DNA from 3 places in the Clostridium cochlearium genome. Region 1 is predicted to be linked to each of the others. Evidence: a T-box and tRNA genes for the amino acid it is inferred to sense, from the RefSeq annotation. Region 1 holds a T-box; the other regions hold tRNA genes.
The links. The T-box of region 1 lies ahead of argS (arginine--tRNA ligase). A T-box ahead of a tRNA ligase gene usually reads a tRNA of that ligase, here a tRNA-Arg.
Positions count from the first base shown of each region.

Region 2: it encodes a tRNA-Arg, which carries the amino acid that the T-box ahead of argS (arginine--tRNA ligase) is inferred to sense. The anticodon was not compared.
Region 3: it encodes a tRNA-Arg, which carries the amino acid that the T-box ahead of argS (arginine--tRNA ligase) is inferred to sense. The anticodon was not compared.

Region 1 is NZ_LT906477.1:744,635-753,085, reverse strand. Features, by position in the region: gene feoB (ferrous iron transport protein B) at 1-55, shown strand, start outside; gene CKV72_RS03665 (FeoB-associated Cys-rich membrane protein) at 70-222, shown strand; gene CKV72_RS03660 (ribonuclease H-like domain-containing protein) at 257-1,054, opposite strand; gene argS (arginine--tRNA ligase) at 1,160-2,851, opposite strand; T-box leader at 2,908-3,110, opposite strand; partial or broken gene CKV72_RS03650 (thioredoxin domain-containing protein) at 3,163-5,213, opposite strand; gene CKV72_RS03645 (GntR family transcriptional regulator) at 5,394-6,077, opposite strand; gene CKV72_RS03640 (sodium-dependent transporter) at 6,269-7,609, opposite strand; gene CKV72_RS03635 (tyrosine phenol-lyase) at 7,757-8,451, opposite strand, start outside.
Region 2 is NZ_LT906477.1:26,777-35,227, reverse strand. Features, by position in the region: gene CKV72_RS00195 (DUF2508 family protein) at 1-268, opposite strand, end outside; gene recR (recombination mediator RecR) at 475-1,071, opposite strand; gene CKV72_RS00185 (YbaB/EbfC family nucleoid-associated protein) at 1,099-1,440, opposite strand; gene dnaX (DNA polymerase III subunit gamma/tau) at 1,512-3,167, opposite strand; gene CKV72_RS00175 (DUF4250 domain-containing protein) at 3,195-3,383, opposite strand; RNA gene ffs (signal recognition particle sRNA large type) at 3,507-3,772, opposite strand; tRNA gene CKV72_RS00165 (tRNA-Ser) at 3,784-3,873, opposite strand; gene CKV72_RS00160 (Spo0E family sporulation regulatory protein-aspartic acid phosphatase) at 3,972-4,187, opposite strand; gene CKV72_RS00155 (hypothetical protein) at 4,382-4,948, opposite strand; tRNA gene CKV72_RS00150 (tRNA-Ser) at 5,055-5,147, opposite strand; gene CKV72_RS00145 (nucleoside deaminase) at 5,152-5,592, opposite strand; tRNA gene CKV72_RS00140 (tRNA-Arg) at 5,719-5,795, opposite strand; gene CKV72_RS00135 (TetR/AcrR family transcriptional regulator) at 5,890-6,456, opposite strand; gene CKV72_RS00130 (phosphatidylserine decarboxylase) at 6,597-7,487, shown strand; gene CKV72_RS00125 (Ger(x)C family spore germination C-terminal domain-containing protein) at 7,514-8,451, opposite strand, start outside.
Region 3 is NZ_LT906477.1:17,612-26,062, forward strand. Features, by position in the region: gene CKV72_RS00075 (UPF0182 family protein) at 1-140, shown strand, start outside; gene CKV72_RS00080 (hybrid sensor histidine kinase/response regulator) at 197-2,434, shown strand; gene CKV72_RS00085 (NAD(P)/FAD-dependent oxidoreductase) at 2,485-3,870, shown strand; gene CKV72_RS00090 (DUF1667 domain-containing protein) at 3,886-4,263, shown strand; T-box leader at 4,310-4,514, shown strand; gene serS (serine--tRNA ligase) at 4,564-5,844, shown strand; tRNA gene CKV72_RS00100 (tRNA-Ser) at 5,975-6,065, shown strand; tRNA gene CKV72_RS00105 (tRNA-Ser) at 6,094-6,184, shown strand; tRNA gene CKV72_RS00110 (tRNA-Arg) at 6,235-6,311, shown strand; gene CKV72_RS00115 (spore germination protein) at 6,417-7,883, shown strand; gene CKV72_RS00120 (GerAB/ArcD/ProY family transporter) at 7,900-8,451, shown strand, end outside.

The sequences.
Region 1 (8,451 bases):
TTTAGCATGGATTGTATCATTTATAGTATACAATATAGGTTTACTGTTAATATAAAAGAAGGTGATTTTATGGAAACAATTATAGCCCTTTTAATAGGTGCCATAGCTGTTTATGTACTATATAAAAATATTAAAAAAAGTGCTTCTGGTGGCTGTAGTGGCTGCAGTGGTTGTTCTTCTGCTTCACATTGCTCAAGTTACAAAGAATCTAAAGATGAGTAACATTAAAAACCTAGTATATAATTATACTAGGTTTTTAATAGCTTTCTTTTATAATTTTTCTTAACTCTTCTTCATCTTTTATACCTTTCAACAACTCTCCTATAAGTTTTGAAGCTGTTCTTTTTGACATTTTTCTTACATTATATTTAATGCTTACATGGTTTTGTTTTAACAAATAACGTAAATATTTATTTTGTTTATCTGTAATAATATCTTCTCTTTCTAAATCATCATTTGTTTCAATCTTATATCTTAATTTAAATATTTTAGGAAGATTTAAAACATCTTCATAGTTATGCAGCATTATAATATCTCTCAAATTCGTATCTCCTGTACTTAAATACTCTTCATAAAGTTTTACACTAATCCCACCATTTATTTCATCTTTTCTATTTATTCCTATAAATCTTTCTACACTTTTTAAGTTGCATCTTTTCATTCCCAATTTTTTATAGTAAGGTTTTATATGCCTATATAAATCTACGTGTTCTTTAGGTAAATCATATTCTAAATTTTTCTTATGAAGTCTATGTTTTATGAATGGTTCATCAAAAGCTATTCCATTATAAGAACTCCAAATGTCAAAGTTTTTTATATCATTACCAAAGCTTTTTAATATATCATATTCTTCTTGTAAACTTTCAGCATAATACTGATTTATTCTAAAATTATAATAATCTTCATACCATCCCAAAGATATAAGTATTATATTATTATTTTCCCTATCAAATCCTGTAGTTTCTATATCAAAGTAAGCTATTTCATCCATATGATATTTTTTAAATATATTCAGAGGTATTTTTATATCCTCTTTTTTTGTATTTACTATCAACTTATTCACTCCTCTAATGTTGTCCATATACTATTATACAATAAAAACAGCCTATATAAATAGATTTATAAAAAATCTATTTATATAGGCCATTTATAAATTACTTTACATTTTTTCTACTACATCTATTCCCAATAAATTAAGAGCATTTTTTATAACTTGACAAGTTGACTCTACAAGTTTTATTCTAGCTTTCTTTATTTCTTCATCTTCTGCATTCAAAATACTATTATGATTATAAAATTTATTAAAGGCTTTAGCAACTTCTATTACGTATCTTGTTACAATAGATGGCTCCAATTTTTCTATAGCTTGAAGTATGGATTTATTAAATCCTTCTAAAGTTTTTACAAGTTCAAACTCTTCTTTAGAATTTAATTTACTATAGTCAATATCACCTTTTATTTCTCCTGCTTTTCTCAAAATACTCTTTCCTCTAGCATAACTATATTGAACATATGGACCTGTTTCCCCATCAAAGCTTAACATTTCATCCCAACTAAATACTATATCTCTTTCTCTATTATTTTTAAGATAAGTAAATATAACTGCACCAATTCCTATTTTTTTAGCCGTTTCTTCTTTGTTTTCTAGCTCTGAATTCTTTTCATTTATTATTTCTAATGTTTTATCTATAGATTCTTTTAAAAGATCCTCAAGGAATATAACCTCACCTTTTCTTGTGGAAAGCTTTCTATCTGTAAATCTTACTAAACCAAATCCTATGTGAGTGCAATCATCTGCCCAATTATGTCCCATTAATTTTAATGTTGTAAATACTTGTTTAAAGTGCAATGATTGTTCTAATCCAACTACATATATACTTTTATAAAAATCATATGTATTTTTTCTATATATAGCTGTAGCTAAATCTCTAGTAGCGTAAATAGTTGCGCCATCAGATTTTTTAATTATACATGGTGGCATATTGTAATCCTCTAACATTACAACCTTTGCTCCATTACTTTCTACAAGTAATCCTTTTTTATCTATTTCTTCTACAACAGCATCCATTTTATCGCCATAGAAACTCTCTCCTGCATAAGAATCAAACTCTACATTTAACATATCATATACTTTTTTAAATTCTTTTAAGCTCAATTCTCTAAATCTCTTCCAAAGCCTAACTTCCTCTTCTTCTCCATCTTCCAATCTTTTAAAGTGTAGTCTTCCCTCTTCTTCTAGAGAAGGATCTTTTTCTGCTTCATCATGAAATTTAACATATATTCTTAAAAGCTCTTTTATAGGTTCTTTTTCTAAAGCCTCTTGGTCTACCCATCTTTTATAAGCAGCTATTAGCTTTCCAAATTGTGTTCCCCAATCTCCTAAGTGATTTATCCTTTCACAATCATATCCTTCAAAAGTCAATATTTTGTATAAGGAATTTCCAATGGCAGTACTAAATAAATGCCCTACGTGGAAAGGCTTTGCAATATTAGGAGAGGAGTATTCTATTAATACCTTTTTATTTTCCCCTACTTTTGAAGCTCCATATTTATCTTTTTCTTCTAATATCTTTTCTATTACACTTTTACTCAATATGGATTTATCTACAAAGAAATTTAAATAAGGTCCTAAGTTTTCAACCTTTTCAAAACTATTTTTATCAAATTTGTCCTTTAATTCTTCTGCTATAACATTAGGTGCTTTTCTAAATTTTTTAGCTAATTGAAAGCATGGAAAAGCATAATCCCCCATTTCTGGTCTTGGTGGTATTTCAATAAGTTTTTCTAAATCTTCTATAGGCAATTCTAGAATAGAACTTAATCTTTCACTTATTAATTGTTTATAATTCATTTTATAACCCTCCTACATTTATTTTTTCATATAAAAAAACCATCTCTTTAATATTACAAAGAGACGGTTTTATCCGCGGTACCACTCTAATTGACATAAGTCCTCTTAAAAATTTAACGCTTTTAGCGGTTTATCCTACTATTAGTTCAGATAAACTTCTCTAAGGCTCTATTTCTCTTAATCCTCTTTTACAGGCTTCCACCATCCCCTGCTCGCTTAAAAAGAAAGAAAAAGTTACTTTCCCCTTCATAGAATTTAATTTTATTATAAATTAGTCTAAACTATATTATAGTGTTATATTTTCATATTTGTCAATACCTATCTATTAAATCTTCTATTGAAGTTATAGGACTATCACAGGCAAAATTCTTACATATATACACTGTGGTGTTATTTTCTATACTCGTTTTATCTTTTAACTCTGGCATTACTTCTTCTGCTTCTTTATCCTTTAAAATATTCATAGAGAAAGGATTGTATTTTTCTTTTATTATTTTAATCATACCTTTAAATATGTCCTCATCTTCTCCTTTTATTATAACAACTTCTTGACTTTCTAAAACATAATGCATGTAGGATATTAAGAAAAAAGTATGTGCCTCTAACGTTCTTTTTATTCTTCCTGAAAAATAGCTTAAGTTTTGTTGAATTATTTTATTTAATTTGCTGTCTTCTGTAATTTTACTAAGTCTTACCATATTATACATAGCTACAGAGTTCCCTGATGGTATTGCAGAATCATAACTTTCTTTAATTTTTAATATTAATTCTTCTCCATCTTTTCCAGTATGAAAAAATCCATGATTTTCTTCATCCCAAAATAGTTCAATCATATCACTATTAATTTTTAATGCCTTCTTTATATATTCTGTTTTAAATGTACTTTCATAAAGTTCTATAAGAGCCCATATTAAAAATGAATAATCTTCAAGATGTCCTTTGTGTGCTCTCTCTCCATCTCTATATCTTACATATATTCTTCCATTTTTATCCACTAATTTTTCTATTATAAATTTTAAGGCTTCTTCTGCACTTTCTATGTAGTCATCTCTTTTTAGAACCCTTCCACTATAAGCAAGAGCTACTATCATTAAACCATTCCAAGAGGTAAGTATTTTTGTATCTTTATGAGGATGTATTCTTTTTTCTCTATTAATAAATAGAACTTTTCTATATTCCTCTAATTTGTCTTTTACACCTGGTTCTAAATCTTCTAGAGATGTTTCAATTAAATTAGGTATATTTTTCCCATCAAAGTTTCCTTCTTCTGTTATTCCGTAATATTTTGAAAAAAGTTTTGCATCTTCTTTTCCTAAAATATCTTCTATTTCTTCTAAAGTCCATAAATAAAACTTACCTTCTACTCCTTCAGAATCTGCATCTTCCGCTGAATAAAAAGCCCCATCTTTATCTTTCATATCCCTTATTACATAGGACACTGTTTTCTCTACTATTTCTTTGTATAACTCCTCTTTAGTTATTTGATACATTTCAGCATAAGCTATTATAAGCATTGCATTGTCATATAACATTTTTTCAAAATGAGGAACTAACCATTTATCATCTGTGGAATATCTTGAGAAGCCATATCCTATATGATCAAATATTCCACCCTTATACATGGATTTAAGAGTTTTTTCTACTATATTTAAAGCTTCTTCATCTTTGTATAATTTATAGTATCTTAAAAGAAACATAAGTTTATGGCTTGTAGGAAATTTAGGAGCATCATAAAATCCTCCATAAATAGGGTCGTAACTTTCCTTTAATGATTCAAAACATTCTTTTATAACTTCTTTATTTAAATCTTCCCTTTGTGATACTGATATATACTGTGTGATGTCTTTTAATAGCTTTTCAGAAGAATTTAATATACCTTCTCTATTATTTTTCCATTGATTACTCATTTCTTTTAAAATATACATAAGTCCTCTTAATCCATACATATCATCTTTAGGAAAGTATGTTCCAGCAAAGAAAGGCTTTTTATCAGGAGTCATTATTATGGTTAAAGGCCACCCTCCACTTCCTGTAACTGCTTGACAGAAGGTCATGTATATATTATCAATATCCGGTCTTTCCTCTCTATCCACTTTTATAGAAATAAAATTATCATTTAATAATTTAGCAATTTCTTCATCTTCAAAGGATTCCCTCTCCATTACATGACACCAATGGCATGTGCAACGACGAACCTAATTCAGCTATACCCAATAGATAAAAAGATAGGTTTGTTTTGAGCCTTTGCTTTTTCAAAAGCTTCATTTCCCCATGGATACCAATCTACTGGATTATAAGAATGTTGAAGTAAATATGGTGATTTCTCATTTATTAATCTATTGGGTTTACTATTTAGATTCATAGCACCACCTCCTCCTTAATTTTATACTCATTATAGATTTACCCCTTAAATAGGAAATTATTCAAAAGTAATGCTCACTTTGATTTATTCTTATTAATTTATATTTTATAAAAAATGCACCAAGTAACTAATTTATACTAATTACTAAGTGCATTTCTATTTTCTAAATAATAATTTATTTTAATCACAAGAATCCTCTTCTTCCAATTCTTCTTTTCTTTGCTGAAGTATTTTCTTAAAGATTTGTTCGGCACCTTTATAATGTTCTTCAGTAAGTATCATTGCTAATTGGTAATCCTTATCTCTAAATGCATTTATTATTTGCTTATGCATTTTAATACTATCTTCTTGAATTTGAAACGTTTCAGGTTCATAATAACTTCTTACAAGCATTTCATGAAGGACATTATATTCTTTAAAAATCTTTTTTAATCTAGTATTTCTAGAGTATTCAATAAATGTTTTATGAAATTTATAATCGTAATCATAGAATTCATCAGTTCCTATACACTTTTCTTGAAGTAATAAATATTCTTCTAAATGCTTACAAACTTCTTCAGTATCAGATTTTTCGAAAGATAATTTTATACCAGTATTGACTACATATAAAAGCACTTCATTAACTTCAAGAAAAAAATCATAATCGAAATCAACTACTGTAGCTCCAGTTTTATCAATAGATGTAATAAGTCCATCTTGATTCAAACGATTTATAGCATCTCTAATAGGCGATGAACTAACTCCAAATCTCTTTTGTAATGCTCTATTTACAAGTTTTGTTCCGAAAGGAATTTTTCTTTTTAATATTTCCATTTTTAATATATCATAAATTTGATCACTTAAAGTTTTTTTGTTAATTAACACGCCACTACTCCTGTCTTTTTATTAATTAAAATAAACTAATAACTTGATATATTATACCGCTAATCTCTTATTATGTAAATAAACATCGAAATTTGGAAGGTATAATTAAAACATTAACAATATAATAATAAAAGAGGCGGAGTGCTACTCCACCACAAGTTTTTAAGTACTTAATAATAATTTTATTAAATTTAAAATGATACTTTCATAAATAATGCAACTAAACATAATATTGCTGCAAATGGTACATAAAGGTATTTGCCCATATTATACCATAAATCCCCCTGTTTCTTTTTAGCTCCTAAGTTAATTTCATTAAGTAGATCTTCCTTTTTCATAATCCAGAACCACGATATGGCACCTAAGGTTGCTCCGATTGGAATAATGTATATGGATATAAGATCCATCCATGGTCCCCACCTAAATATAGGTTCCATATTAACTCCTATACCAAAACAAATTACACAAAGTAATATTAACATAGGGATACGTTTTAATTTAGGAAATTTATACATTAATGATTCCCCAACTACTTCAAACATATTTTGTAGGGATGAAACTCCACCAAATACTACTGCTGTAAATAATATTATTGCAAATATTCTACCTCCTGGTATGTCTTGCAGTATTTTAGGTAAAGTTACAAAAAGAAGTCCTGGACCTGCACCAACATCTACATTATATGCAAAACAAGCTGGTATAATAACCAATGCTGCTACCATTGCTGCTATGGTATCAAATATAGCAGTATTTTTGGCTCCATCTATAATATCTTCACTCTCTGATAGATATGCACCATATACAATCATTCCACTACCAGTTACAGATAAAGAGAAAAAAGCTTGCCCCATAGCCCAAATCCAAACCATTGGATCTTTTAAAGCTTCCCATCTTGGAATAAACATAAATTTATATCCTTCCACTGATCCTGGTAATAAAGCTACACGAATAGCCAGAATTACAAATAATATAAAAAACAATGGCATCATAATTTTATTAGACTTTTCAATACTATCTGCACCAAGAGTCAGTGTAAGCAATGTTCCTATAACAACTATTAAATGATATGGTACAACTGAGTAATTTGTCATAGAAAATGATTCAAACCATATACCTGTATCTACAGTCATAAGAGTACCAGTAACAGATTGAGTCCAACCTTTAAGTACATATGAAATGATTACTGCATAACCTATTGCTATACACATAGAACCTGCAAGAGGAAGCCACCCTACAACTTTACCAATTCCTTCTTTACCACCAGATTTCCAAGCATTTTCATAGGCACCAAGTGTACCAGTTTTTGCTCTACGACCAATGGCATATTCTGCAGAAAGGCCTACATAACTAAAAAGAACTATGAATATAAGATAAGCTACTAAAAATGCTCCACCACCGTTGCTACCTAATTTGTATGGAAATCCCCAAACATTAGCCATACCCACAGCGGAACCTACACATGCTAGTACAAATCCCCATTTGGATTCAAACTTAGCAGCCTCTTGAGTATTTTGAGTAACTTCAGTTTTCATATATTTCCTCCCCATTTTTAACCTTATAATAGGAGTCATTATAAAGTAGTATTTTTATTTATTCTCAATGTAACCTTTTACCATATCTATATTCTATATTTTCAGGCATAAAGCCTGAAAATATAGAATAATAAATTCTTACTATAATTAATCTGCATATTCAAATTTTGCAGTAAAGAATCTTAATTGTTTAGGTTCATAAGTAAATCTAAGTGGTCTTATATCTTCTTTATGTTTATATAAATTAATAACTGATTCAGCTACAACATCCATGTGTTTGTATGTGTAAACTCTTCTTGGAATAGTAAGTCTAACTGTTTCTAATTTTGGTTTATGGTTTTCACCTGTTTTAACATCTCTACCAGCAGAAACTATACCACGTTCCATTGATCTAACACCAGAGTCAATGTAAAGTGAAGCAGCTAGTGATTGAGCTGGGAATTGTTCTTGATCTAGATGTGGACAGAATCTTCTTGCATCTAAGAATACAGCGTGTCCACCAACTGGTTCAACTATAGGAACTCCAGCTTCTTTTAATCTATCGCCAAGATATCTAACTTGTTTTATTCTATGTTCAATATATTCATACTGCATTGCTTCTCTAAATCCAATTGCTATTGCTTGCATATCACGACCAGTCATACCACCATAAGATGGCATACCTTCATAAACTACTACTATTTCTTTAGCTTTTCCAAATAATTCTTCATCATTAATTGCTAAGAATCCACCGATATTTACTATACCATCTTTTTTACCTGACATAGTCGCTCCGTCAGAATAACTAAACATTTCATGTACTATATCTTTAATTGAAACATCTGCATATCCTTCTTCTTGTT
Region 2 (8,451 bases), 720 kb from region 1:
ATACAACATTATTTCCTTTTAAAATGTAGTTATAATTTATTTTTATATTTTTACTTTTAGCCTTATTTAAAAAATACATATACTTTGATTTTGCTGCTTGTTCTGAATATATGGCATAATCAATAAGCTCTGGTTCATTTGCAACTTCAAACCACATTCTAGCTGTTTCTATTTCTCGTTCTGCTTCCATAATGCATTTTATTATATCTTTTTCTTCCTTTGAATAATTTTTATCCTTTTTTAACGTTTCTATAAATCCATTATTCATACATAAAAACCTCCTACTTTATATATTTATGCTATTTACATCATTGACATGAAGTAAAAGGTTTATTCATAAAAATTTTATTGTATTTATTTAGTTAAATATATTAAAAATAAAACCCCGGAAGAATCTACAAGATTTCTCTTATAAATACTACCGGGATTTTAATCAAGTTTTATCACTATTAAACAACATATCATTGAAATTTACTATATTTCTTTTCTACCTTCTAAAGCTTTTGCCAGGGTAACTTCATCAGCATATTCTAAATCCCCACCTACTGGTATACCATGAGCTATTCTTGTAACTTTTGCTCCTAAAGGCTTTAAAATTTTAGATATATACATAGCTGTAGCCTCTCCTTCTACATTAGGATTAGTAGCTACAATTACTTCTTTTATTTCTCCATTTATTCTAGAAATAAGTTCTTTAAGCTTTATATCATTAGGACCCCTTCCTGCCATTGGTGAAATTGTACCATGTAACACATGATACATCCCATTATATTCTCTCACCTTTTCCATAGTCATTATATCCTTTGGATACTCTACTACACATATAGTATGTTTATCTCTATTAGGATTACTACATATAGCACAAGGATCCTTATCAGTAAAGTTTCCACATATAGAACAATATTTTATTGTTCCTCTTGCTTTGGTAAGAGCATTCGCAAACTCCTCTACTTCATCTTTAGGCAAGTTTAAAACATACAAAGTTAATCTTTGAGCTGTTTTTTTACCTATACCAGGAAGTTTTGCAAATTCTTCTATAAGTTTTTCTATAGCTATTGGATAAAATTCCAAATCACATCCACCTCAGTTTTGAGTATATTAAAACATTCCTGGTAAGTTCATTCCTCCAGTTAATTTTTTCATTTCATTTGCAGTTTCATTTTCAGCTTTTTTTAAAGCTTCATTGCATGCAGATAATATTAAATCTTCTAGCATTTCTACGTCTTCTGGATCAACTACTTCTGGTTTTATTTTTATATCTACAATTTCTTTTTTCCCATTGGCTATAGCTATTACCGCCTCGCCACCTACACTTGCTTCGAATTTTTTATTTTCTAATTGGCCTTGCATTTCCTCCATTTGTTGTTGGAATTTTTGTGCTTGCTTCATTAAATTATTTATATTTGCACCACCAAAATTAGGTATTCCTCCTCTTGCCATTTAAATATTCCTCCTTATGATTTCTTTTATTGTTTTTATAAGTTTTATATAAGCTATAAACTTATTTTACACTATTCTTCTATTATTTCTACTATATTTTCTCCAAAAGTATTTTTAAGAACTTGTTCTGGATCTTGTTTTATTACCTCATCTTTTTCATCTTCTACTATATATTTTATTCTAACTCTATCTTTTAGTACCTGTGAAAAAATATTTTCTACTATTTGCCTATTATTTTCTTTCTCTAATCTCTGTTTATTAAAAGCATATTCTTTGCTATACATGAGTGTAACTTCTCCATCATTACACTTTATTGGTATAGCCGTCATTAATGATGCATATATTACCATAAGTCTTTTACCCTTAAATGTTTCTAATATATCTTTCCAATATTTCTTAACTATATCTATATTAATTTTGGAATCTGGATTAAATTTATCTACAGGTCTGATTATATTTTGATTTTTTAAATTTTTAGATTGAACATACTCCATTGTATTTATATCATCTTTTTTAAATTCATTTTTATTTTCTGATTTACTTGATACTATACTTTCACATGCTACTTTTATTTCTCCTGATTTCATAGATTCTTCTAGCATATTTAATCTAGATAAAATTATTTCTTTTGAAGTATCGTACTCTATTTTACACATTTTTATAATAGCAAGCTCAAGATATATTCTACTTTGCTTTACCCATTTTGATTGTTCTTCTGCCTCTTGAAGTATCCTAATAAATCTCATTATTTCTTCTACTCTAACTTTTTGACTTTGTTCTTTTAAAAGATTTATATTCTCTTCTGACATATCCAAAACTTCATATGGATTTTGACTCACTTTTATGATTAATAAGTTTCTCATATGTAATATTAAATCTTTTATAATATTATTACTGTCTTTTCCACTAAATATTATCTCTTCTATTATTTTTACACATTGTTCAATATCTTTTTTTATTATACTATCTGTGAGCCTTATTAAATTTTCATTGGTAATAAGTCCCAATATAGATACTACGTCCTCATATTCTACTCTTCCATTACCTGTAGAAATAACTTGATCTAATACTCCTAAAGCATCCCTCATAGCACCATCAGATATTCTAGATATAAGTCTTAAACTATTATCATCAGCAAAAAATCCTTGTTCATTAACTATAAATCTTAGTCTTTGAAATATTTCTTCGCTTTTTATTCTCTTAAAATCGAATCTTTGACATCTAGAAAGTATAGTTATTGGAAGCTTTTGAGGATCTGTTGTAGCCAATATAAATATTACATTAGATGGAGGTTCTTCTAAAGTTTTTAAAAATGCATTAACAGCTCCAGTACTTAACATATGAACCTCATCCATTATGTATACTTTATATTTAGCTTCTCTTGGAGGATAATAAACTTCCTCTATTATACTTCTTATATTATCTACACTATTGTTTGATGCAGCATCCAGTTCCTCTATATCTATTAACATATTTGAATTTATTTTCTTACACATTTCACATTCATTACAAGGTTCCCCATCACGTAAATCAAGACAATTTACAGCCTTTGCAAGAATCTTTGCTGTAGATGTTTTACCAGTTCCTCTAGTTCCACAAAATAAATATGCATGAGCTATTCTTTGATTTTTTATTTGATTTTTCAAAGTTACGGTTATATGTTTTTGTCCAACCACATCTTTAAATGTACTAGGCCTCCATTCTCTATATAAAGCTGTATAGGCCATATAATTCACCTCTTAAATAAGCATTTGTTATAAAAATTGATTTTTTCTTTCATTATATTTATATCCTATATTGATCAATTTTTCTACTATAACTTTTTCATCTAAATCATAAGCAGATACTAAATCCTTTAAATCTTTAAACTCATTACGGAGTTTTGTATTAATTAAACTTAATAATATATTGGGATCCATATTGGTTATGCTATCTTTATCCAATAAAATACACCTCATTTTTAGAAAGTAATATTTATATTAAAAATTTTAATTTTTCAATAATGTAAAAAATCGCACAATAAATTACTTTATTGTGCGTATATACCATCAATTATAAAATTAAAACCGTGCACCTCGCTTCGGCTTATAACATATAGACGTTACCTATATAGTTAACTCAAACCAGGTTTATCCACGGCACACGAAAATTATCACTTACCGCTGCTTCTTTCCAGACCTGACGGGTTTCATGAGTTTCCGTTGCGTGGGACCCAATTCTCAACGCCACTTATATAGGTCAGACCCTACATAATATAGCCTCAATCGAGGAATTCAACCCTGCTATAGCGGATTGCAGGTACAGGGCACCGCTAACTCCCCGTCTAGCACGGCAAAGTCTTAATGGCGGAGAGAGAGGGATTCGAACCCTCGGTAGAGTTGCCCCTACACACGCTTTCCAGGCGTGCTCCTTCAACCTCTCGGACATCTCTCCACAACTTACTCATGAATAACATATTCATTTATCAACACATTCATCATTATACTACATAAATAATATAATTTCAATACATATTTAAAAAAAGTATTTTTTCACTTATTATTATTTATAATAGTAAAATACTCATTTAATAGCTTATCCATATATTGACTTATCTTTAATATTTCCTCATTTTTTTCTAAATCATCTATATCACATGAAATTTCATTTAACATATCTCTAGCATAATCAATTTCTTTTTCTATATCTGTAATCTTATAAACTCCAATATCTTTTTCTTCACAAGAGATTGAATAATTTTTTCCCATTTAAAATCCTCCTTTTTACATGGTGGATATTAAACAATTCTCATATATAGTATATCATTATTGTAATTTTAAGTAAATGTTTTAATTTCTACAAAAAATGTTATTTATAATATAATCAATATTATTTTTTCTTTAAATTCTACATTATTCTACAATAGTCTCTACTATAAATATTCATATTGTTATAATTTAGTCTAATTATTTGGTTTTATAACCTGTACTCGTATTAAAAATCCTTCATAACTTAATATTGATTTTATAAATTCTTTTATATTAATATAACTTTCATTATTTTTAAATACTATTTTATCTGAATCATTTTCTACTATAACATTTCCATAACTTTGTTTTTTATAAAAACTTTTATATTTTACATCTTTATTGTTATTTTTAATATTAAACTTGTCTATGAGTATTTCCTTAGTATCATCATACACTCTATTAAATAACTTATTGCCTTCATTTAATTCATATATTTCATATTTATACCCTCTTATTTTACCTTTGCTTATATCTGCATATTCATAATAAAAATTTTTTTTATTCATATCCTTTTTAAATGATACTATTACACCAAAATAATCTTTAGGTATTTGGTAGCTTTTATATATTGTATCTGATAATATTTTATAATTATTATCTATATATTTCTTATCGAAGCAATCATATTCTACTTTCAATGATAAATTATAATTATTTATATATATCAATAAAGTATCTTTCATTAAAAAGTTATTTTTTTTTTCTTCTTTCATATTCATTTACAGCGCCCCCAATCTTTTAATATATATTTCTACCTCTCTTTATTTATTCCTTTTTAAAACATAAAAACTTACCTTTTTAAAAAGGTAAGTTTTTATTGCTTATTGGCGGAGAGAGAGGGATTTGAACCCTCGATACAGTATTTTACTGTATAATGGTTTTCGAGACCACCACCTTCGACCTCTCGGACATCTCTCCATATTTATCTTCTATTATAAAAAAACTCTTTTAATAATATACTACTTTCTTTATCATATAACCAATTTACTTCTATATTTGTATTTAAATAATCATTTTGTAGTAAATTTATAACACTACCGCAAGCCCCAGAATTTGGATCAAATGTACCAATATATACTTTAGATATTCTAGATCGTACTATAGCGCCTGCACACATAGGACATGGCTCCAAAGTAACATACATATGACACTCATTTAATCTCCAATTATTAATTTTTTTACATGCTTGTTCTATAGCTATAATTTCTGCATGAGCTAATGGATCATTTAATGTTTCCACTAAATTATATCCTCTGCCTATTATTTTATTTCCTTTTACAACTATAGCTCCTATAGGTACCTCATTTACATTTAAAGCTTTTTTAGCCTCTAAAACCGCTTCCTTCATAAAATATTTTATCATATAAATACTCTCTTGTATAAAATAATTTCATAGTATAAAAGTGATTTATAAGCGAACTTTTATAATTTTATTTTAACGCTTAAAATCACTTCTTTAATCTTAATTTTATATTAATATAAATTAATTTGGTGCGCCCGAGAGGAATTGAACCCCTGGCACGTGGTTTAGGAAACCACTGCTCTATCCAACTGAGCTACGAGCGCAAATAACTATATCCTAACATCCTTAAGTGTATTATAATTTATTTTTTTTGTCAATACAGATAAAGTATTATATTATGAATTTTTTACTTTAAACTTATGATTCTATTCCTTTAAGTATATAATCCATAAGACTATCTGCTACTTTATCTATTTTTTCTTTATCTTCATTGATTAGTTCATATATTGATGTAGAACATAACATACCAAATATTGCGTAAGCCATAAAATATGTTTCACCATTTTTTATAGTTCCTTCTTTTACTGCATCTTTTATATATTTCTCTATATCTTTTATATATTTTTCTATCTTTTCTCTTATTTCAAGTTGCCTTATTTCACTTCCCCACAATTGGCTCATTATAACTTTAAAAAAGTCTCTATTTTCATACACTACACTAAGCTGGGCTTTACAGACTTCTTTTAATTTTGAAATAGAATCTCCTTCTTGTTTAGATATATCTTCCAACTTTTCAGATATAATATCCATACCTCCATCAATTATGAACTTAAATATTTCTTCTTTACTTTTAAAATGATAATATAAAGTTCCCTTAGCCACATTAGCTTCCTTTGCTATATCATCCATAGTTGTTCCATTATATCCATTCTGTGAAAAAATTTTTATTGCTGCTTTAAATATAAGTTTTTTGGTTTTATTCATAATTTATCAACTCCGAACTCAATTACTTATAAGTATATTATATACTATTTACTAGTTTATATATTTTAATTATATTGTTGCTAATTAAACTATATAAACTATAATTATATTATCATAATTTATAATATTAGGAGGGAAAAATGATTAAATTTTATAATCGAAAAACTAAATCTTATGAAATAGAAAAAGTTTCTGGTGAAAAATTACTCAATTTATTGTATAATTCAAAAAATAATAAACTTTTAAATATTATCACAAAGAATAAATTTGTTTCTTATTTTTATGGAAAATACTGTGATATGGAAATTAGTAAGTTAAAAATAAAATCTTTTATAGAAAATTTTAATATAAATATAGATGAATCATTAAAATCCATAAATGAGTTTAAATCTTTTAACGAATTTTTTACAAGAAAATTAAAATCAAATTCTAGAACCATACATGGTAATAATAATATTTTAATATCTCCTGCTGATAGTAAAGTTTTAGCCTTTGAAAATATAGATATAAAAAAAATAATTCAAGTTAAGGGTTCCTATTATTCTTTTGAAGAATTATTAAATTCCAATAAATTATGTGAAAAATATAGAGATGGAAGTTGTTTAATATTTAGACTATGTCCTACAGATTATCATAGATTTCACTTTGTAGACAGTGGCATATGTACTAAAACAACTAAGATTAACGGACATTATTATTCTGTAAATCCAATAGCATTACAAAAAATACCTAGTCTTTTTTGTAAAAATAAAAGAGAATGGAGTATTTTAAAATCGGATAACTTTGGAGATATATTATATATAGAGATTGGTGCAACCTGTGTGGGAACTATAGTTCAAACTTATAATCCTAATAAAAAAGTCTCAAAAGGGCAAGAAAAAGGTTATTTTAAGTTTGGTGGTTCTACAATAATATTGTTTTTCGAAAAAAATAAGATATTTATAGATAAAGATATAATAAATCAAAGTAATTTAGGCTATGAAAGCAAAGTTCTAGTAGGTGATAAAATAGGTAAAAAAAAGGATGATTAATTTTATTCATCCTTTTTTAAAATTAATTAATGTTTAAAATTTCCTTTACCTGTGGTTACAATTTTACTATTAACTTTAATATCTATTTCACTATCGCTTACTACTTCATCCCAGTCTACTCCCGTTCTTCTTCCATATTTAGCTGCTGCTATTCTTCCTAATTCTAGCAAATCTATTTTATATTCATCCTGCATCTTACGAATAAAATCTTTACAATGCCTTTCAACAAGTTCATTAAACATTTTTATTACCTTTTCTGAACTATTATTATATGTTGATATTCCTTTACCAAATTGATCATTTTCTATAGTGAGGTCTAAATTTATATTTATTAAAAATTTAAATTTATCTTTTTCCTTCCATACTTTTACCTTTCTATTGCTTAATGCAGATGCACTTATACGTCTATTAAATTTATCTATTAATACTAATTCTCCATTTCCATTTTTACTAGTTAATATATTAAGAATTTTTACTTCTTGCAAATTCAACTTTTTAATCATTTTATAATTTTTAAATAAAGCAAGCCCTGTAACAACTATATCTTCTTCACACATTTCAATATATGGCATTAAAACAGTTCTTCCTTCAGATAACATACGTGTATATATATCTATAATTTTAAACTCATCTTCAAAAAAGTATCCAAATTTTAAGCTCTTCAATATACCTTCTATATAATCTGCAGAGCTTACATATCCTTCTATCTTATGGGCTAATATGTCTGATGATTTTTCTTTACAAACTGCTATATGAGCATATTCATTCATTTTTGTACTATTAAAAATTAATTCTATAACATTATCTATTCCATCTTTAGCCATCTCTTCATTAAATAAAAAAACTTTTTCTAAACCTATAAAAAACTTTTTATCCAATTTCATTTGTCTCTTTGATCGTGTTTCCAACACAGATATTGATTCACCAGTTTTCACCTTACTTGTTATATTCTCATTAATTTGAA
Region 3 (8,451 bases), 730 kb from region 1:
AAGATAATAAGATTAATTCTATGAAAGAAGCTAAAATAATATATGATAAGGCTATTGAAGCACAAAAAAATGGTGAATGGGGGAAATATGGGGAATATATTAAAAAACTAGGAAATATATTGGAATATATGGTAAAATAAACTTATATTACTTAAAAAATACTTGTAAAAAATAAAATATATATGAGAGGTACAGTATGGAATCCTTGTATGATAAAATGATGAATTGTAATAAAAATAATAAAATACTATATATAAATACAGATTTTATTATTAAAAATAACAATACAAAAGTAATTAGGGATTTTATTTTATATTCTATAAAAAATGGAGAAAAAACTTTTATATTTACAGATGATTTTTTGTATACAGATTTAAAATTAGTTTTTAATAATAAATACAATATTATAAAAGATTATTTAAATAAAAATATTTTAAGTATTAGATTTTATAGTAAATCTAATGTACTAGATGATTTAAATAAATTTTATAAAATATTAGAAGAAGAAATTAAATATAGAAATAAAATCAATATAATTTGGGATTTTAAAAATTTATCTAGATATATTAATAAGATGAAAAAAATTAATATGTATATATCAAAACTAAATTTCAATGATGAGGGAAAAATTAGAAATTTGGTTTATGTTAACAATTATTGCAATTTAAATATGTTTGAAGATTTATATATGGAGTTTGAAAGTATTATTGTATTAGACAGAGATAAGGAACTATATTTTGATGGCAATGAAGATTTATCTAAAACTTTATGGCTATTGAATTCAAATGCCCAATTAAGATATCAAAATGAAAATCTTCTTTCTTTTAATAGTACTTTTTCTAATATGCCTAAAACTTATAATAAGGCTGAATTTACCCAATTAGTAATGAAAAAACTAAAGGAAATATGTAATATAGATTTTTGTATTATGTATAGTAAAAATAAATTAAAAGAAAATGTACTAGGATTAGATAGTTATTTAGGTATTACTAAAAAACACAAGTACTATATTATGAATCATAGAAATTTAATATTATATCAAAAATCTATAAATAAAGATACATTAGTTAAAGAAACAAGTAAATATATAGATTTTACAAAAATAGAAGATAAAGAATTAAAAACAATATTATTACAAGAATTAGATATATATTCTGTAATTACAATTTATGTTGAATATTATGACTTAACTAAAGGTGTAATTTCTATAGGAAGATATGGACATAATAGGAGAATGATAAAAGAGGAATTAAGACATTTGAATTCAATATGTAAAAGTGCATTTTGTATTATACAAGAACAAAATAAATTTTTTGAATTACAAAATAAATTTATAGAAAGTGAAAAATTAAGGGCTATGGGAGAAATGGCGGCAGGAATAGCACATGATGTTAATAATGTTTTAACTCCCATAGTTGGAAGTATTCAACTTTTAAAGGATAATAATGAAAAAGATAAGAATCTAATTAAACAATTAGAGGTTATAGAAATATGTGCTTATGATGGTATGAATATAACTAATAAAATTAAACGTTTTACTAAAAAATATAACTTAAATTATGGGTTAGAGACTTTTAATATAGATAATATAATAAGAGATTCAATAAATCTTACTAAAAATAAATGGCTTACAGAAAGTGCCTTAAATGGTATAAACATAAATGTGATTTCAAAATTAAATTCTAATGCAAAAGTTAAAGGAAATGAAACTGAAATAAGAGAGGTCTTTATAAATATAATAAAAAATGCCATAGATGCTATTTCGGAAGAAGGCTACATAGAAGTAACATCACAGGTAAAGAAGAACAATGTAATAATAGAATTTAGAGATAATGGTGTAGGAATGAATAGAGAGGTTATAAAAAGAGCCTTTGAACCTTTCTTCACTACAAAGGGTAAAAAAGGTTCAGGATTGGGATTAAGTGTTTCATATAAAATAATACAAGATCATGGAGGCACAATGAAAATAGAAAGTAAGGAAGATTTTGGAACTGTATTTTACATTGAACTTCCAATTTGTGATTATATAAAAGATATTAATTTTAATAAAAAGAATGTTAAAGTTAATTTTCAAGGAAATGTATTAGTAGTGGATGACCAATATGAGGTAAGAAAAATTATATCAGATATGATAAAATCTATTACAAAAGCTAAAGTTAAAATTTGTGATAATTCTAATATAAAAAATGAAATAAAGAAGAGAAATTATGATATAATAATTTGTGATTTTTCTATGCCAGGATTAAATGGGATACAGATATCCAATATAGCTAAAAATATAAATAAAGATATATTCTTTTGTCTCATGACAGGTTGGTTAGGGGATTTTGACGAAAATATGATAAAAAATATAGATCATATTTTAAATAAACCAATAAATCTTGATAAGTTAAAAAATATATTCATAACTTATGAAAATTACAGATATAAATAAATTTATATAATATACTTACTGATATTAACTTACCGAAGGGAATGAAAGTAGTGGATTACGATGTACTCATATTAGGAGGAGGCATAGTAGGATGTGCTATAGCCTATGAATTGTCCAAGTATAGTTTAAATATAGCATTAATAGAAAAGGACTATGATATTGCTGATGACGTTGCATTATTTAATTCTTCTATAGTATATGATGGTGTAGAGAGTAAAGATACTTTAACTGCTAAATTAGAGATGATGGGAAGTAAGATTTTAGATGAACTTTGTCCTAGAATTAATGTTCCATTTAAAAGAAGAGCGTCTATATTAATAGCTCAAAATGAAAATGATGTAAATAAGTTGCAAAATGTATATAAAAGATCTAAAGATAGGGAAATTGATGATGTATATTTAATGAATAAAGAAGATGTTAAAGGTCTTGAGCCATATTTGAATGTGGAAGTAAAAAAAGCATTATATTCTAAAAATACAGGTATAATATGTCCTTATGATTTAGCAATAGCTTATGGAGAAATTGCTTTTGATAATGGAGTTAAGTTTAGATTAGAAGAGGAAGTATTAGATATAGAAAAAATTACAAAAGGATTTAGAGTAGTAACAAATAAAAATAAATTTACTTGTAAAATGGTTATAAATACCACACCAAGACAAAATTATAATATAGATAATTCTAAAAATCTTAGAAAATCAGAAGGATATTTAAATTATTTTATATTAAATAATGAGAATAATTATAAACATAATAATTTATTATTTATACTTGGAAAAAATGAAGAAGACTTATTTAAAGTTCATTCATTACAGGGAAATACTATATTAATATTAAAATCTAAAAAATGTATATCTTATACTGAAGCATTAGTAAAAGTTAAAAATATAGTTTCCAATATAGATGAAGAAAAAATAGATATATTTTATCAAGAACCATTTTACAAAGAAAGTGCTATAATAGATGAAAGTTTAGTGGATACAGGATATATAAAAATATTAAGCAAACATTATGGAGAAGTAACAATGACTCCAGCTATAGCTAAAATGGTATGTGAAACAGTTGTAAGTAATTTAAATTCCATGGTAAAAAAAGATTTTATAGATAAGAGAAGAGAAGTTTATAGATTTAGGGATTTATCTAATGAAGAAATAGATAAAGTAATAAAAGTAGATAAAAGATATGGAAATATAATTTGTAAGTGTCAAAAGATATCAGAAGGGGAAATAATAGATGCAATTAGAAGACCGTTAGGAGCTAGAACTCTTGAAGGTATAAAGAGGAGAACAGGAGCTACATATGGGGAATGTAGAGGATCTGGATGCTTAAATAAAATTATAAAAATACTTGCAAGAGAAACAAATAAAAAGGTAACAGAAATAGTAAAAGACTCTAAGAACTCTGTAATAATAGGAGCAAGAATAAAAGAATTTGATTAAGATAAGGGTGATACTATGGTTAAAAGCTTTTTATGTAAAGAATGTAATAATAAATGTGCTATATCTATTGATATATATGGTGAGAATAAAGAATATATGGATATAAAAGGAAATAAGTGTGAAAAAGGTATAGAGCAGGCAAAAAAGGAGAAAGAAAATAATAAAGATATTTTCACTAGCATAGTCAGAATAAAAGGATCAGATAATTATAATGTAGTTCCAGTAAAAAGCAATAAACCTATTGATAAATCATTATGGGTAGAATGTTCTAAGGCATTAAGTATGCTCCATGTGGGTGCTCCTATAAAAATAGGAGATGTGGTATGTAAAAATTTATTAAATACAGGTGTAGATATAATATGCACAAAAAATATTAAAAAGTATAAAGATTGATTTGACAATAGCAAATTTAAAATATATAATAAAAGTTAAATTCATATTAAAACCTATGAAAAGGCTAGTAGCAATATAAAAGTAATTAGAGATTCAGTGGTTGGTGAAAACTGAAACTATTTATTTTGTGAATCCACCTTGGAGGGATTGTGATAATAAACAATACGTTAAGCACGTTAAGCTTATATTCAAAGAGGATTAATTATGTATTAATCAATTAGGGTGGCAACGCGGAGTCTTTCGTCCCTTTTATAGGGTGAAGGACTTTTTTTAATATAAAAATATAGGAGGGCACATAATATGCTAGATTTAAAAAGAATAAGAAATAATCCAGAAGAAATAAAAAAGGCATTGGCAGATAGAGGTGAAGAATTTGATGTATCTGTTATAGATAAAATAATACAATTAGATGAGGAAAGAAGAAGTATATTAGTAGAAGTTGAATCATTAAAAAATAAGAGAAAGCAAGAATCAGCGAAAATACCTCAATTTAAAAAAGAAGGAAAAAACGTAGATGACATAATGACTGAAATGAAGGAGCTTGCAGGAAAAATAAAAAAATTAGATGAAAAATTATCAGAAATTGATGGAAATATAGAATATATAATGTTGAGAATACCTAATATACCAAATCCAAATGTTCCTAATGGAGATTCAGATGCAGATAATGTTGAAATTAGAAGATGGGGTGAACCTACAAAATTTGAATTTGAACCAAAAGCTCATTGGGATTTAGGGGTTGATTTAGGTATATTAGACTCTGAAAGAGCTGCTAAAGTTACAGGATCAAGATTTACTTTTTATAAAGGTTTAGGTGCTAGACTAGAAAGAGCGGTAATAAATTATTATTTAGATACTCATATAGATGAACATAATTATACAGAAGTTTTTCCACCATATATGGTAAATAGAAAGAGTATGATAGGAACAGGTCAACTTCCTAAATTTGAGGAAGATGCTTTTAGAATAGATGAATATGATTACTTTTTAATACCTACAGCAGAGGTTCCAGTAACAAATTTATATAGAGATGAAATATTAAATGGTTCAGATCTACCAATCAAACATGTTGCATATAGTGCATGTTTTAGATCAGAAGCAGGATCAGCAGGCAGAGATACAAGGGGACTTGTAAGACAGCATCAGTTTAACAAGGTAGAACTTGTTAAATTTACTAAACCAGAACAATCCTACGAAGAGTTAGAAAAACTAACAAATGATGCAGAGGAAGTGCTACAAGGATTAGGAATACCTTATAGAGTTGTGAGGATATGTAAAGGAGATTTAGGTTTTACAGCTGCATTAAAATATGATATAGAAGTTTGGATGCCAAGTTATAATAGGTATGTAGAAATATCAAGTTGTAGTAATTTTGAAGATTTCCAAGCAAGACGTGCCAATATAAAATATAGAGAGAATGCAAAAGATAAACCTAAATTTGTACACACATTAAATGGATCTGGAGTAGCAGTGGGTAGAACAGTTGCAGCCATATTAGAAAATTTCCAACAAGCTGATGGAAGTATTGTTATACCGGAAAAGTTAAGATCTTATATGGGTGGAAAAGAAATAATAAAGTAGTAAATAATATAAGTTAAATAGAGAATTTATCTTAATATATAAGATAAATTCTCTAAAATAAAATAAAAATTTTAAATTTATATTGACAATATGATTAAAGACTGATATAATCGTTTATGTCATCAAAAGTGGAAAGATGGTCGAGTTGGTTTAAGGCACCGGTCTTGAAAACCGGCGTACGGGTGACCGTACCGTGGGTTCGAATCCCACTCTTTCCGCCAATTTTATAATGATTTAAACGTAGAGCTTGGAGAAATACTCAAGAGGTCGAAGAGGCGCCCCTGCTAAGGGCGTAGGTCGGGTAACCGGCGCGAGGGTTCAAATCCCTCTTTCTCCGCCATAGCACCTAGTGAACTAGGTGCATTTTTTGAAAAAATATAAATAATATGCGCACCGGTAGCTCAGTTGGATAGAGTAGCTGGCTACGAACCAGTTGGTCGGGGGTTCGAATCCTCTCCGGTGTACCATAAAAGGGTTTTCACGAATATTCGTGAAAACCCTTTTTATATAATGAATATAAAATAACTATTAGGATAAAATAAATGTATTAACAATAATATGGTGATAGATTTATGTCAAACAAATATAACATTGAGGAAAATATAAACATTATAATAAATGAATTAAATAATAATAGTGAATTAATAATAAAAAGATTTCTAATTGGAATAAAAAATCCTATAGATGTAGCTATCATTTATATAAATGGTTTAGTAAATTCTGATCTTATAAATAGAGATATACTGAATCCTCTAATGATAGAGATAAGGGAAGATTTATCGGAAATATTATATTTAAGTGATTACCTTTGTAAAAAATATATATGTATAAGTGATGCGCAAATAGAAGAAGATGTAAGAAAAGTTGTAAACCAAATAAAAAATGGGAAAACTGTATTAATAATTAATCAATGTAAGGACTATATACTTATGGATACTAAGGGGGGAATGTATAGACAAATATCTGATGCGCAAAATGAATCTTCTATAAGAGGGCCTAGAGAATCTTTTATAGAGAATTTTGAAGTCAATATAAGTTTAATAAAACGAAGAATAAAAGATAAAAATTTAATTATAGAGAAAACTGTTGTAGGAAAGAGGACTAAATCAAATATAGCTATTATTTATATAAAAGATATAGCAGACTCTAATATTGTAGAGTATATAAAAGAAAGAATAGCTACTATAGATATAGATTCTATAGCAGCATCAGGTACATTAGGACAATTAATAGAAAATCACACCTATAGCGTATTTCCACAGTTTTATATAACGGAAAGAGTTGATGTAATACAATCTAATATTTTAGAAGGTAAAATAGCAATTATATTAGAAGGAGCAACTCAGGTAATAAGTGCACCATCTTTATTTATTGATTTCTTTCAAGCAGTAGAAGATTATTATGAAAGATTTATAGTAGCTTCTTTTTCAAGAATAATTAGATTAGTATGTGCTTTTATAGTAATAACATTACCATCTTTATATTTAAGTGCTATTAAGTATAATTTAGAGATTATACCAGTTAATTTTGTAGTACCTATATTAAGATCTAGAATAGGAATTTCATTAAGTCCTTTTTTTGAAATAATTTTAATGGAGCTAGTTGTAGAAGTTCTAAGAGAAGGTGGACTAAGACTTCCTAATAAAATTGGTCAGACATTAAGTGTAGTAGGAGGAATAATAATAGGACAAATGGCAGTAGAAGCTAAAGTTGTAAGCCCTGACACACTATTAATTGTAGGAATAGGTGCAGTGAGTACTTTTGTAATTCCAAACTATGAAATGACAATAAGTATAAGATTATTAAGATTTCCAATGTTGATAATATGTAATTTATTTGGTTTATTAGGAATTGTACTGTTTTGGTATGTTATAATGGTTCATTTATTATCTTTTGATAGTTTTGGAATACCTTATATATCCATGAATCCATCAGATATGAAAGACATTTTTATAAGAGCACCTGTACAATATTTAAATAAAAGACCTAAAGATATTGCTGCTAAGGATAAAATAAGACAAAAAACTTCTAAAGAGTAATATAGGAGGTTTAAGTTTGAAAAAGAAAAGTGATTTGTTAACCTCCATAGAATTCTTTACCATAATTGTTGGTAGTATGATGGGAATAAAAGTATTAACGTTACCTAGGGATGTTTCAAGTTGTGCATATGAAGATAGTTGGATATCTATATTAATAGCATCAATATATCCTATATATTTACTAATATTAGGTATTCATATATCCAAAAAAGAACCAAATCATAATATATTATATTTAAGTAAAAAGCATTTTGGAAATATATTGGGGAATATTTTAAATTTCTTTTTTTCGATAACGTTATTGTTTTATGTTTTTAATTTATTAGTTACAGTAAGTTATATACTAAGCAACTATTTATCCTATTTTTTACCACAAAGTAAAATTATTATACTTATAGGAATAGTTTTATTATATACAGTTTTAAAAGATTTTAAATTAATATCCAGATTAAATTTATATAATTTTTTTATAGTTATATTGTTATTATTAATTCCAATAACAGTATTTAAAGAAGGAAGTATATTAAATATACAACCCGTATTTAAATCTAATTTTAATAGTTTAATA